DNA from 3 places in the Butyricimonas sp. BSD2780061689_150309_C8 genome. Region 3 is predicted to be linked to each of the others. Evidence: riboswitches for the same ligand, from Rfam matches in the RefSeq annotation. Region 3 holds a riboswitch; each other region holds the start of a gene.
What was found. Region 3 has a riboswitch for cobalamin ahead of I2I33_RS00580 (TonB-dependent receptor). Riboswitches for the same ligand answer to the same signal wherever they lie in the genome.

Region 1: another riboswitch for cobalamin. It lies ahead of I2I33_RS04630 (TonB-dependent receptor); the one in region 3 lies ahead of I2I33_RS00580 (TonB-dependent receptor).
Region 2: another riboswitch for cobalamin. It lies ahead of I2I33_RS04925 (4-hydroxyphenylacetate 3-hydroxylase family protein); the one in region 3 lies ahead of I2I33_RS00580 (TonB-dependent receptor).

The regions. Positions count from the first base shown of each region.
Region 1 is NZ_JADMSV010000003.1:36,168-40,457, forward strand. Features, by position in the region: gene I2I33_RS04625 (TonB-dependent receptor) at 1-1,646, opposite strand, end outside; cobalamin riboswitch at 1,752-1,953, opposite strand; cobalamin riboswitch at 2,135-2,345, shown strand; gene I2I33_RS04630 (TonB-dependent receptor) at 2,398-4,290, shown strand, end outside.
Region 2 is NZ_JADMSV010000003.1:111,280-115,569, forward strand. Features, by position in the region: gene I2I33_RS04915 (tetratricopeptide repeat protein) at 1-221, opposite strand, end outside; gene I2I33_RS04920 (phosphoglycerate kinase) at 708-1,901, shown strand; cobalamin riboswitch at 2,122-2,325, shown strand; gene I2I33_RS04925 (4-hydroxyphenylacetate 3-hydroxylase family protein) at 2,680-4,143, shown strand; gene I2I33_RS04930 (NifU family protein) at 4,121-4,290, shown strand, end outside.
Region 3 is NZ_JADMSV010000001.1:173,289-177,578, forward strand. Features, by position in the region: gene I2I33_RS00580 (TonB-dependent receptor) at 1-2,071, opposite strand, end outside; cobalamin riboswitch at 2,210-2,411, opposite strand; gene I2I33_RS00585 (beta-ketoacyl-ACP synthase III) at 2,551-3,552, opposite strand; gene rpmF (50S ribosomal protein L32) at 3,663-3,848, opposite strand; gene I2I33_RS00595 (YceD family protein) at 3,865-4,290, opposite strand, start outside.

The DNA of each region.
Region 1 (4,290 bases), on a different contig from region 3:
GTTGTGGTTACAGGATTGAAATAAGAAGAAATAGAACCGTAGAATGACAATTCAGGCATAGGGAAATACACGACACCCACCCGATACGTGAATGCCGAGGTCTCCACCTCTTTCCATTCTTTCCTGTTCTTCGTTTCATATTTCTGTTTCCCGTCATCAATCGTAGCACTTGATGTTTTCCGGCTATACAAATCCACACGTCCCGAGGCCATCATCTTCCATTTATCATTGAATTCGATCACGTCATGCAAATAAATTCCATGCGTTCTCTCCGTGCGCAGAGAAACGGCTGAAACTTTCGTGTCCCACCATCCTTGCACGATATGCGGGTCCCGCACAGGCAAAAGTGCATCCAAACCGGGCCCCCACAAATCGTCATCTCCATAACCGTTATACTGGGCGAAATCAAAACAATTGTACGTCCATCCCAACGTGTAGTTATGTAACACGGAACCTGTCTCGAACTTCCCGGTCAACTCGATCGTATTATTCACGTTTTTGTGGTCCGGGTTAAAATTCAACGGATTCTGACGGGCAGCATTTCCTCGTTGAACCGTATCCAAGTCAACATACACCTTCTCGTCTTCTGACTTATAATAATACCATTTATATATCGGATCCTTAGAGGTACGATAAGAAAGCCCCTCAATACAATGATAATCCAAATCACTGTGGAAATAGGAAAAACGTTCTTTCAACTTCATCCAATCCGTGATCTGGTAAACGTATGACACAGACATATCCCATACTTTCCGTTTCATGTAATTATTGGCAAAGTCATTATAAACCTCGCGGTAATCCGCCTCCGGGTGGCGATCCCCCTTCAGCGCGTACGGTTTGTCTCCGTCCACGTAGAACATATCACCGGGCATAACGGGTGCAGCCCCGATCTCGGTCGTGTAATCATCATCGGCATAACTACCGGTCACATCAATACGTCCCCACTTTCCTAAATCAGCTCCCAAAACACCATACACGGAAAAACGATTTGCATTCACCTCACGCCATCCGTCACCCGTTGAATAATTGATATTGGCACGATATTCGAGAGGTCCCACAAGTTTTCCCCCGAAACCAAGAGTAGCCCGTCTCTCATCCCAGCTACCATAACTGATACGAGCGTTGGCCGAAAAATCGGGAGACGCTTTCTTGCGCACGATATTCAACACTCCGCCCATAGCCGAATGTCCGGCCAAAATAGCGGCGGGTCCTTTCAACAATTCGATAGACTCCACGGCAGCCAAATCCCCGTAAGGCACGTTATTATTCAACGTCCGCTCATCGCGAATCCCGTCAATCATAACAACCGCACTCCCCTGTCCGCGAATAGAAAACTGTTGAAACTGCCCGTATTGCTTGTCTTTCGCTACAATTCCCGGCAAAAACTTAACGGCATCCATCAGATCAACAATTCCCTTCCGGTCAAGCATCTGGCTAGACAACTTGCTCACCGTTATCGGAACGAAACGTAAAGGCACATCCAATCCCAACAAATCAATCCTCTTCTTTTTCTGCATCACATCCACCTGATCGATACGGAATAAAGAGTCCGTGATACTCTTTTTCTTTCGCTTATCGTTCTCTTGAGCGAAAAGCGAACCGACGCACACAAACAGCAACAATGCTAATACAACAACTTTTTTCATACAACTATATATTAATAATGAATAAGCATTATTAACATAGTCTTTTGGGCAACATGAGTTTAAGGTAAAATCCATCTTTTTCCCTCTCGCTTTTTTTCCCGAAAGCTATGGTTTATCTAGTTCGGCAGGTCTTCTGACTTGTTCCGGATTTTGTTGCCTTCCCAGTTTATAACCAGTGACATTTGAAGTACAAAATCCCTTGTACAGGAACTTACAGCTGCGGGTACAGTCCCGGATTCACACCGGATTCCCTATTAAGCATCACCTCCATGACCGAAGGCTTCGCACCAAAACATGGCGCGAATGTAATATATTTTTTTATATTATACTTTTTCAACATGATTTTTTTATTTCCATAATTCAATCATCATAACAAACTGACAACCAATCCCTATAATAAAAACTCCAACAATGTCCCTAACGAATCTCTATACCTTCTCCCGGTATCATTTTTCTCATCCAACCGTAACCTTTTGTCAAAAAATATATACATTTGTGCCGTCTTAGGTGATGTGTTAATGCTCAATTAACATACAAGAGGGAAACCGGTTAGAATCCGGTACAGTGCCCGCTACTGTGATGCCCGTTTCTCCCTAACGAGGAGATTCAAAGAAAGGTTCTTACACCACTGTTCGTAAGGACGGGAAGGTATCTTTCTTAGGCGTAGTCAGGAGACCTGCCGAGACAAACACAGGTAATAGCGTATTCTCGGGGCCAGGAATACTATTATAAACTTTAAAACTTAACCCGAATGAAAAGAATTGTAGTACTGACTACATTATTCATGCTGACTTTGGCAAGCGTCTCGCTAGGGCAGATCACGTTGAGAGGGAAAGTGATCGATGCAAAAAGCGGGAAAGCACTTATCGGGGCCAATGTACGATTAGTCGGAACAAGCATCGGAATCGCCACGAACAACAAGGGCGAATTCGTCCTCGAAAAAGTTCCCGACGGTACCTACACGCTCCGGGCCAGTTACTCCGGTTACGAAGTCAGTTCCATAAAAGTCAGTAGTAGCAAAAGTGACATTCTGTTCCAACTGAAAACATCACTGATCAACCTCGATCAAGTCGTTGTTTCGGGAACGGGAACTCACCGAAAATTAAAGGACTCGCCAGTCCCCGTCGAGGTCATGACAGCCTCGGACATCAAAAAAGGCGGAATCTCCACCATCGAGGATGCCCTCGTGATGCTAAATCCCTCGTTTAGTTTCCGACCAACAGCTATGGGTACAAACATGACCCTTAACGGAATGAAAGGAGATTATATCCTTGTTCTCGTGAACGGGAAGAAAATGACCGGAGATATTTCCGGTTACGTTGACCTCTCCCGAATCGACATGGGTAGGGTAAAACGAATCGAAGTCCTTAAAGGTGCAGCCTCCTCCCTCTACGGATCGGACGCTATTGCGGGAGTGATCAACATTATCACAGATCAGCCGCATGACGCCCTGAACATCGTGTCCACGACCCGATTAGGAGGCAAGGGCAGTTTTATCGAGAACGTCAACGCGGACATCAACGCTGGCAAATTCTCGTCCTCAACCTCTTATCAAAGGCGCCAATCTGACGGCTGGCAACTCAGTAATATCACAGAAGATAGTGTACCTACCCGTCGCAAAGTGTCTGATAAATTTCACTCGGACATCGTGAACCAACGTTTTGCCTTCGATCCATCAAAAAATCTGAACTTGTACGTGGAAGGAAGTTACTTTACCAAAGAACTCGACCGTCCCGTGAACAAGGATGCTAAAGACCTTTCCGGATTCGACTATGATATGTCATACGAGAACTACGCCGTGGGATTGGGGGGAAAATATCTGTTTGGTAATTCCGCTTATATTAGCTTGGATGTCAACGCCAACAACTACGAGTACTACAAAGTATACACCCGTGCCATCGAGTCCAAGGGCGACACTACCACCCACGTTGGAGATGAAATCCTGACCAAACGTCAACGCTACTTATCTGCCAACCTAAAAGGAGTATTCAAGATCGGTAAGTACAACAAAATTTCCATTGGAACCGAGTACATCAAGGACTACTTAAAGAATCCCACCGATCTGGCGGAGAGTAAAGATGTCTATACGCTGGCTCTTTATGCACAAGACGAAATTCGTCTTTTCAAAAAACTCCAATTAGTACCCGGTTTCCGTTACATCTACCACGAGGCATTCAAGAATCAGTTTACGCCCAAACTTTCAGCCATGTACAGCCTAGGAAATTTCAACTTCAGGCTCTCGTACGCAGCCGGATTCAAGGCTCCCTTGTTGACGGACCTCTATTATTATAAGGAATCTGCCAAGAAAGGAAAATTAACCGTCGTTATCGGGAACCCCGATCTGAAACCGGAGAAATCGAATTACTACGCTTTCAACACGGAATATGCGGGAAAGTACTGTAACATCTCCGTAAACGGGTATATCAATGACCTCCGTAACGTTATAGAGTCAAAGAAATTACCCCTAACACCGGAAGACGAAGCCAACAAGGTCACTTCCCGAGAAACTTACGAGAATCTGGACAAAGCCCGGACACAAGGAGTTGATATTTCCGTTAACAGCTACCTCGGTGCGGGATTTTCTCTAGGTGGTGGATATAGCTACGTGGATGCCCGGGATAGGAAAACCAAAATTCGTTTGGAA
Region 2 (4,290 bases), on a different contig from region 3:
CGAGCCTGTTGCATCTGCTCCACCCTAGTGGAATAACAACTTCCCGCAGTCAACAATACTTTCGAACGAAAAAAATTAGGTAACCCCATAGACACCTTTACCAAAGAATCAAACGCAGGCGATAACATCACAGAGTTCTCCAACTCCCTGCACAATTCTGCTGTTTTCGCTTTCTCATTTTTCCGACAAGAAGACAACAAAAACAAAATTGTTATCCCCATGCATATTATGATTACAACTCGTCTCATTCCTGCTAATTTCGTTCTGCCACACCTATATTAATAACTTACATCTTATCGGGTACGTTTTTACAAGAGGTAAAAATCCATATTTTCCATGAAGGTTACAAATTTTCTCCCACATTTTTTCTTTTCACATACACGATAATAAACCCGATCAACACTTGAGAACAGGTTTTATATCCCACCTATCGAACAGATACCCCCCCCACACAAGGCATATCCACCACACTCAATTGGATAAAGACGATTCAACTCGTCTATATCTCAGCTTTATGTCGGCTATATCCCATAAACTGGAGATTATAACAATTAATCAAAGATTAAAACACGTGAATATCTGCAAACTTGTTCTTGCTAGTTGGTTTTACACGCGAAATTCCTTTCTGCATATTTTTTGGTTTAAATAATTTTATCCTTACCTTTATCTTTTGATTAAGTAATTTACTCATTAAAATAACAATTGCTATGCAGACAATTGATAATTACAACTTTAAAAACAAGAAGGCGCTTATCCGCGTAGACTTCAACGTACCTTTAAATGAAAAGTTCGAGATCACGGACGACACCCGTATGCGGGCAGCCGTTCCCACGATCAAGAAAGTGTTGGCGGGAGGAGGTTCCGTAATATTGATGTCTCATCTCGGACGCCCGAAAAACGGACCGGAAGACAAATTCTCATTAAAACATATCCAGAAACACCTGGAAGAACTGTTAGGTGTACCCGTGAAGTTCGCCGATGACTGCATCGGGGAAAGTGCAGTAAAAGCTGCAGCAGACCTGAAACCGGGAGAAGTTCTCCTGTTGGAAAACCTTCGATTCTACAAAGAAGAAGAAAAAGGAGACGAGAATTTCGCTCAAAAACTGGCATCTTTAGCCGACGTTTGGATCAACGATGCCTTCGGGACAGCCCACCGGGCTCACGCATCCACCGCTGTTATCGCCAAATTTTTCCCGAATGACAAACTATTCGGATACGTCATGCAAGGAGAATTGGAAAGCGTGGATAAAGTAATGCACAACCCCACCCGCCCGTTCATGGCCATCATGGGAGGCTCCAAAGTTTCATCCAAAATCGATATTATCATGAACCTCATGGACAAGGTGGATAACCTCATCTTGGGGGGTGGAATGACTTACACGTTCAAAAAAGCACTGGGCGGTCATGTCGGCAATTCCATCTGCGAGGAAGACAAACTCGACCTGGCTCTTGAAATCATGAAACTAGCCAAAGAAAAAGGTGTAAATCTTGTATTGGCAACCGACACTGTCGCTGCCGACGCTTTCGACAATAACGCCAACACCCAGATCGTTCCATCCATGGAAATTCCCGATGGATGGGAAGGCTTGGACGTCGGCCCGGAAAGTATCGCGGCCTTCACCAAAGTCATCGAACAATCCAAAACAATCCTTTGGAATGGCCCCGTGGGAGTATTCGAAATGCCTAAATTTGCCGTGGGAACCAAAGCCATCGCTGATGCCATCGTGAAAGCCACTGCAAACGGCGCCTTCTCCTTAATCGGGGGTGGCGACTCTGTTGCCGCCATCAACCAATTCGGCTTGGCCGACAAGGTTAGCTACGTATCCACCGGAGGTGGTGCCCTGCTCGAATACATCGAGGGGAAAGAGTTACCGGGAATCACGGCTATTCGAGGAAAATAAACTTCACCAAACATCATAATCGTGACCGGAGCAAATTCCGGTCACTTTTCTTATATAGAAAATTTCTTCTTTGAGACTTTACCACCATTAAATCATTATTACCTATTCTCTCGAATTTCTACACGTCTCCATCAAGACCTCATTAACAAATTAACGGACTAAGCTTTTTTACATCCATTAAAAAATTACAGAAAAAAAGTAGGAATACAATTATATTTATATACCTTTGTGACGTCATGGTGATCTCTTCCCCCTGCAAGGGAAAAGATTGAATAGGGAATCCGGTGAAAATCCGGGACTGTGCCCTCAGCTGTAAGTTCTTAAAAAGGTTTTCGCATTCTAATGGTCACTTTTTCAACAAGAAAAGGGAAGGCCGCGAATTCCGGAACAAGTCAGAAGACCTGCCTGACAAAATATAAATCCGTTACTCTGGGGATTTGGGGTAAAGGAGATGTGCGAAGTTATTCATAAAAATAAAATTGTGTTGACGTCCCCCGGGATGGAACATTATGAACAAAGGAGCATTACAGCGTGAGTATATTTATACTGACGTAATTAATTCTTTTTCAACGAGAAAAAGAAAATGTTTCTCTATGATGGCAACGAGAGACAGCGAATGTTACCCCTTCAACGGCAAACATACGCCTCGATCCTCTGTATCCTTTCCCTTCTCACTTTCTTCCCTTCAAATTCTCCCTTGTAACAGACAGCAAACGGCTTTTATTTACTGCAATTTTTCTTTATTCAAAATATTACAACTAATAAAATATCAAAGATCATGATGACAAAAGAACAGTACATTGAGAGTCTCAGGAAACTAAACCTGAAGGTCTATTTCATGGGAGAACTAATCAGCAACCCCGTAGATCACCCGATGATCCGCCCGTCCATGAATTCAGTGGCCATGACTTATGAATTGGCTGAAAAAGATGAGTACAAGACGCTCATGACGGCAAAATCCAATCTTACCGGAAAAACAGTTAATCGTTTCTGCCACCTGCATCAAAGCACCGAAGACTTGATCAACAAGGTAAAGATGCAACGTTTAGTCGGACAGAAAACCGGGGCTTGTTTCCAACGCTGCGTTGGAATGGACGCCTTCAACGCCATTTACTCCACCACTTACGAAATTGACCAAGCTCATGGAACGGAATACCACAAACGTTTCATAGAGTACTTGAAATATGTACAAGACAACGATCTCACTGTCGACGGGGCTATGACCGATCCGAAAGGAGACCGGGGTCTTTCTCCATCACAACAAGAAGATCCGGACCTATATCTTCGCATCAAGGAAGTACGCCCGGACGGGATTATCGTTCGCGGGGCCAAAGCTCACCAAACCGGGGCAGTCAATTCCCACGAACACTTGATTATGCCGACCGTAGCCATGAAAGAATCCGATAAAGACTACGCTGTTTCATTTGCCGTGCCTTCTGACGCGGAAGGCGTACTCATGATCTACGGACGCCAGTCCTGCGATACCCGCAAAATGGAAAAAGATGCGGATCTCGACTTGGGAAATTCACAATTCGGTGGACATGAAGCTCTCGTGATATTTGACGATGTATTCGTCCCCAACGAGCGAATTTTCATGTGCAAAGAATACGAATTTGCAGGCATGATGGTAGAGCGTTTTGCCGGTTATCACAGACAATCCTACGGGGGATGTAAAGTCGGTGTAGGGGATGTACTTATCGGTGCTGCCGCTCTCGCCGCAGACTACAATGGAGTACCTAAAGCCAACCATATCAAGGACAAGCTCATCGAAATGATGCACCTCAACGAAACCCTTTACTCGTGCGGAATCGCCTGCTCGGCAGAAGGAGAACCCACGTTGGCGGGCAACTACCAGATCAATTTGCTACTTGCCAATGTCTGCAAACAGAACGTGACTCGTTTCCCGTATGAAATTGCCAGACTCGCGGAAGATATTGCCGGGGGATTAATGGTAACCATGCCTTCAGCCCAAGATTTAAGAGACCCGTATATCGGTGGATATGTAAAAAAATACCTGCAAGGAGCCACGGGGACTGACACTGAAAACCGGATGCGTATTCTTCGCCTGATCGAGAACATCACGCTCGGGACCGCGGCGGTAGGCTACCGCACGGAATCCATGCACGGAGCCGGCTCCCCACAAGCACAACGAATCATGATTGCCCGGCAAGGAAACCTCGAAAACAAGAAAGAATTAGCAAAACAAATTGCCCGGATCGATGAAAGTAAGAACCGGAAATAATCAAGACCCCACGACTCTGTGGAAGCACCTGGAGGAGATCATAAAAACACACATTCGCCCTCTCCTCCAGGACCACGGGGGGGATATTGTTATTCGGGAAATCCGCAAGAAAGACGTGCGGGTTGCTCTACTCGGCAACTGCAAGGG
Region 3 (4,290 bases):
CCAATTTCCAAAGACTATAAGCCGGTTTTGTATTTTCACGAATCACCTCTATTTCTTGACCGCTATCGTCCGTTTCAGTGGATTTACTCTGTGACAATTTCTTAGAAGTCCACCGTCCGGAGAGAGAAACAGAACCATCCCGTTTCAATAATTTACCGCGTAATGTCGTGGTAAAATTCAAGGCGTGTTTTGAATTTCCGGACAATTGCAAATCCGTCTCCCGATCTCTCGCGTCAGTATAAGCATAAGTTCCCCTCAGCAACAATTGTTTAACCGGGTAATAAGTCAATGTTCCTTCTGCCCCGCGTATACGCACGGCCTCCACATTTGCATAATGCATTTCCGCTCCCAATTGTCCCGGTTCCGGATCTTCCACGTCAATAACAAAAGAATTAATTTTATCTTTTATCGTGTTCTGGTACCCTTCCACGCTTGCATTCAACCGTCCATTGTAAGTATATTCCGCCGAAACCGATAAATAATTGGAATACTCCGGTTTCAAATCTGGATTTCCAACATTATGCGACACACTTCCCATGTCAAAATCAGAATACAACTCCGTCAAGCCGGGAGCCTTAAATCCCCGACTATACCCGGCACGGAATTTAAAACTGCCCGGGGCATACATCAAATTTACTTTCGGGGTATATGCGTCACCAAAAACAGAATGGTGCGTGTAACGGAAACCTCCTACCAAATCCAGCTCCGGCAATATCTGCCAATCCACCTGCACGAAAACATTCGCATCGTTCACTTTTCTCACGGTTTGTTCCTTACCGTATTGCATCTTATTATAATTCCGAGTCCAGTTCCATTCAATTCCTCCAACAATCTCCACGTTCTTCAAAGGACTATAAATATCTGTCAAACGGGCTGTCTGCTCGTGAGAAGTCGCATTCGTACTATCTGCAAGATCAATCAAATCATACACGGTCTTACGAGTATAAAAATCTCCGTAATACACCGCATACAACTTATTCTTTTCCCCGAAGGCATGCTCCAATGATGCCCGGAATGTTTTGTTTAAACTGCGATAATGCGTTGGAGATTCTCCCTTGGGAGGATTCTCTACTTCATTCCAATAGAAAGAAGCTGAAGCCACCACTTTCGTCCGTTCATTATTCCATCCTACCTTCTCCTCTATATTCATATCATGTGAAGGATTCATCGTGTAAGACTGGGGTGTTTCGGGCGTAAGATCATACCCATCCGTGGAATTACGACGAAAAAGAGTCTGGGAGAAAAATCCCTTGTGAGCCAACCCGATCCCCGCATCCAACTGCAGATCATTAAACTTAGAATAACGAGCTTTTGCCCAGCCTTCCAAAGAGCGTTTCGGAGAATCCGTGATAATATTCACAACCATACCCATGGCACTTGACCCGTAAAGAGCAGAAGCCGCACCTTTCAAAATCTCGATCCGTTTAATATTGGACGTACTCAGCCGATCGAAATCGATAGGTCCCCCGGGAGTCTGAGATAACCTCTCCCCATCAACCAAGATAAGGATGTAACTATTTTCCAATCCCTGAATCTGGATATTATTACCGCGAGGGTCCACGTTAAAACGAAGCCCCGGAATATTGTACTCCAGAACATCCATCATACTCTCGTAATCATTTCGTTGTAACTCCTCGGCAGAAACGACACGAGTCATCACGGGAGCCTCGGAAATCACCTTTTCCGTTCTCGTACCTGTAATAACCACCTCGTCCAAATCCAACAAACTCTTCTTCAGCTTAATAACAAGCCCAGAGATCGTTCCAGGAGCCACATCAACTTCACGAGTCTCATACCCGACAGAACGAACCGTCAAAGTTGCTTTACGATTGGCAGGCACGTCAATTTTAAATTTTCCTTCCGTATCGCAAACACTCCCCCAACCTAACTCTTTCACCATGAGAGTTGATAAAGGTATTGCTTCCCCTGTTTCAACATCCACGACTTTTCCGGTTAATTTCACCGTTTTCACCGTATCAGCCATCACCTCCGGTTGAATCGCCATAAGTCTTGACATTGGCGCAAAATTCAATACAAGTACGCCACATACTAGCAATAAGATACTTTTCATGTTTATTATTTTTTCATAAACATTATAAACGCCACACGACAGCACACATCACGCACATCCGTGGCTTCATAAATGTTACTGTTAATAAAAACAATAGCTATTATTTTTTCCTTTTTATCATCCTTATTCCCGAGAACAATAAAAACATCTAATTTAGGCAGGTTTTCTGACTTTCTCCGCTTATGTCGCCTTCCCGGACGAACCAGTGGCATGAGGAGACTAAGCATTTCCCGTGTAACGGGAAAGAGATTACAGCAACGGGTATTGTTCCGGACTCTCACCGGATTCCCTTACATCCCATGCAGATAGCATGGGACTCACCAAAATCGACGCAAATATATAAAATAATTTATTTCTTAATGAAAAAAACAATTATTTTCTAATAATCAGCTAAAATATCTTACACCCATCTTCTGAAATCAAAAAAAGCTGTCCGGGAAATAACCGAACAGCCTCGTATATCGTATTATCGATACAATCTAACCCTTATGAGTATATCCCCATTTCAAATAAATGGCACCCCATGTAAATCCGGCACCAAAAGCAGCAAGGATCAAATTATCCCCCTTCTTCAGTTGGTCCTCCCATTCATACAGACACAACGGGATTGTTGCCGAGGTCGTGTTACCGTATTTTTGGATATTAACCATGACCTTCTCTTTGGGTAACCCCATTCGTTCCCCGGTAGCCTTGATAATACGCAGGTTTGCCTGATGAGGTACCAGCCAAGCCACGTCCTCCGAGGACAAGTTATTGCGTTCCATCACTTCCACCGACACGTCTGCCATGTTCGATACAGCATGTTTAAACACGGGCTGTCCTTCCTGGTAAATATAATGTTCCCGGGCTAAAACCGTATCAATGGTTGGCGGTTTCAAAGAGCCACCTGCTTTCATGTGTAGGTGAACACGTCCCATTCCATCCGAACGCAATATGTGGTCAATTACCCCCAAATCTTCAGTTGTCGGCTCCAGCAACACGGCGGCAGCCGCGTCTCCGAAAATAGGACAAGTTGCCCGATCCGTGTAATCCGTAATCGCGGACATCTTTTCAGCTCCCACGACAATCACTTTTTTATAACGCCCGCTCTCCACGTACTGCGTCGCCGTGATCAAGCCATATAGGAAACCGGAACATCCGGCATTAAGATCAAAACTAAAAGCATTCTTTATTCCCACCATATCGGAAATCACGTTCCCGTTAGCAGGGAAATGCATGTCGGCCGTAACCGTACAGCAAATCAATAAATCAACTTCTTCCGGTTTCAAACCTGTTTTACGAAACAAGTCCTCCACCGCTCTGGCCCCGAGGTAAGCACTGCCTTTACCGGCATCCCGCAAAATACGTCTCTCTTTTATACCGATTCGAGTCATGATCCATTCGTCTGTGGTATCTACCATCCGGCTCAACTCCTCGTTAGTTAGAATATAGTCGGGATAATACGCTCCTACCCCTGTGATTACCGCTCTTGGCCTTTCCATAAAATAAAAATTTTCAAATTGAATAATAGAATCAGACACCTATATACAATCATAGCCCCCTAGTACAGGGGGCTGTATTATCTAAGGCAATCTTTATCATTGCATCAAAATTATGCAACAACTGCTTTCTCAATAGCCAATTTACCCCTGTAATACCCACATTCCGGGCATACAGTATGATACTGAACTGCAGCACCACAATTTGAACACTTTGCTATTGCAGGAACCGTTGCCTTATCGTGAGTTCTTCTTTTATTCCTTCTCTGTTTAGAGATTCGGTGTTTAGGATGTGCCATTTCTCTCTAGTTTTATTTAGTTATTATTAATTAATTTCCTCAATTCATCCCAGCGGGGATCAATCTTATCATTCTCTTCTTCCATTGTCAACTCTTCCAGTACATGCTCCATTTCCTCGTTACATTCTCCCTCCGGGTGAACCACGCGAAGCGGGTAATTTAGCATATACACCTCATATAGCGGTTCACTCAAATCCAGATAATCATCATCTTGAGCCAAGATAATAAAATCATCATCATTTCCTTCCTCTCTCTCCCCGTACTTCGCGTACAAGTTCAATTCTCCGCTAATTGGTAACTCCATTTCCTCCAGACAGCGATCGCAAATTGCTTCTACCGTCCCTTCGATCGTCATCCGAACCTCCATCAGCAGGGATGATTTCACGATATTTACTCTCGCGTTTACTTTTCCTTTCGTTCCTTTTGTCGCGTCAAAACAATC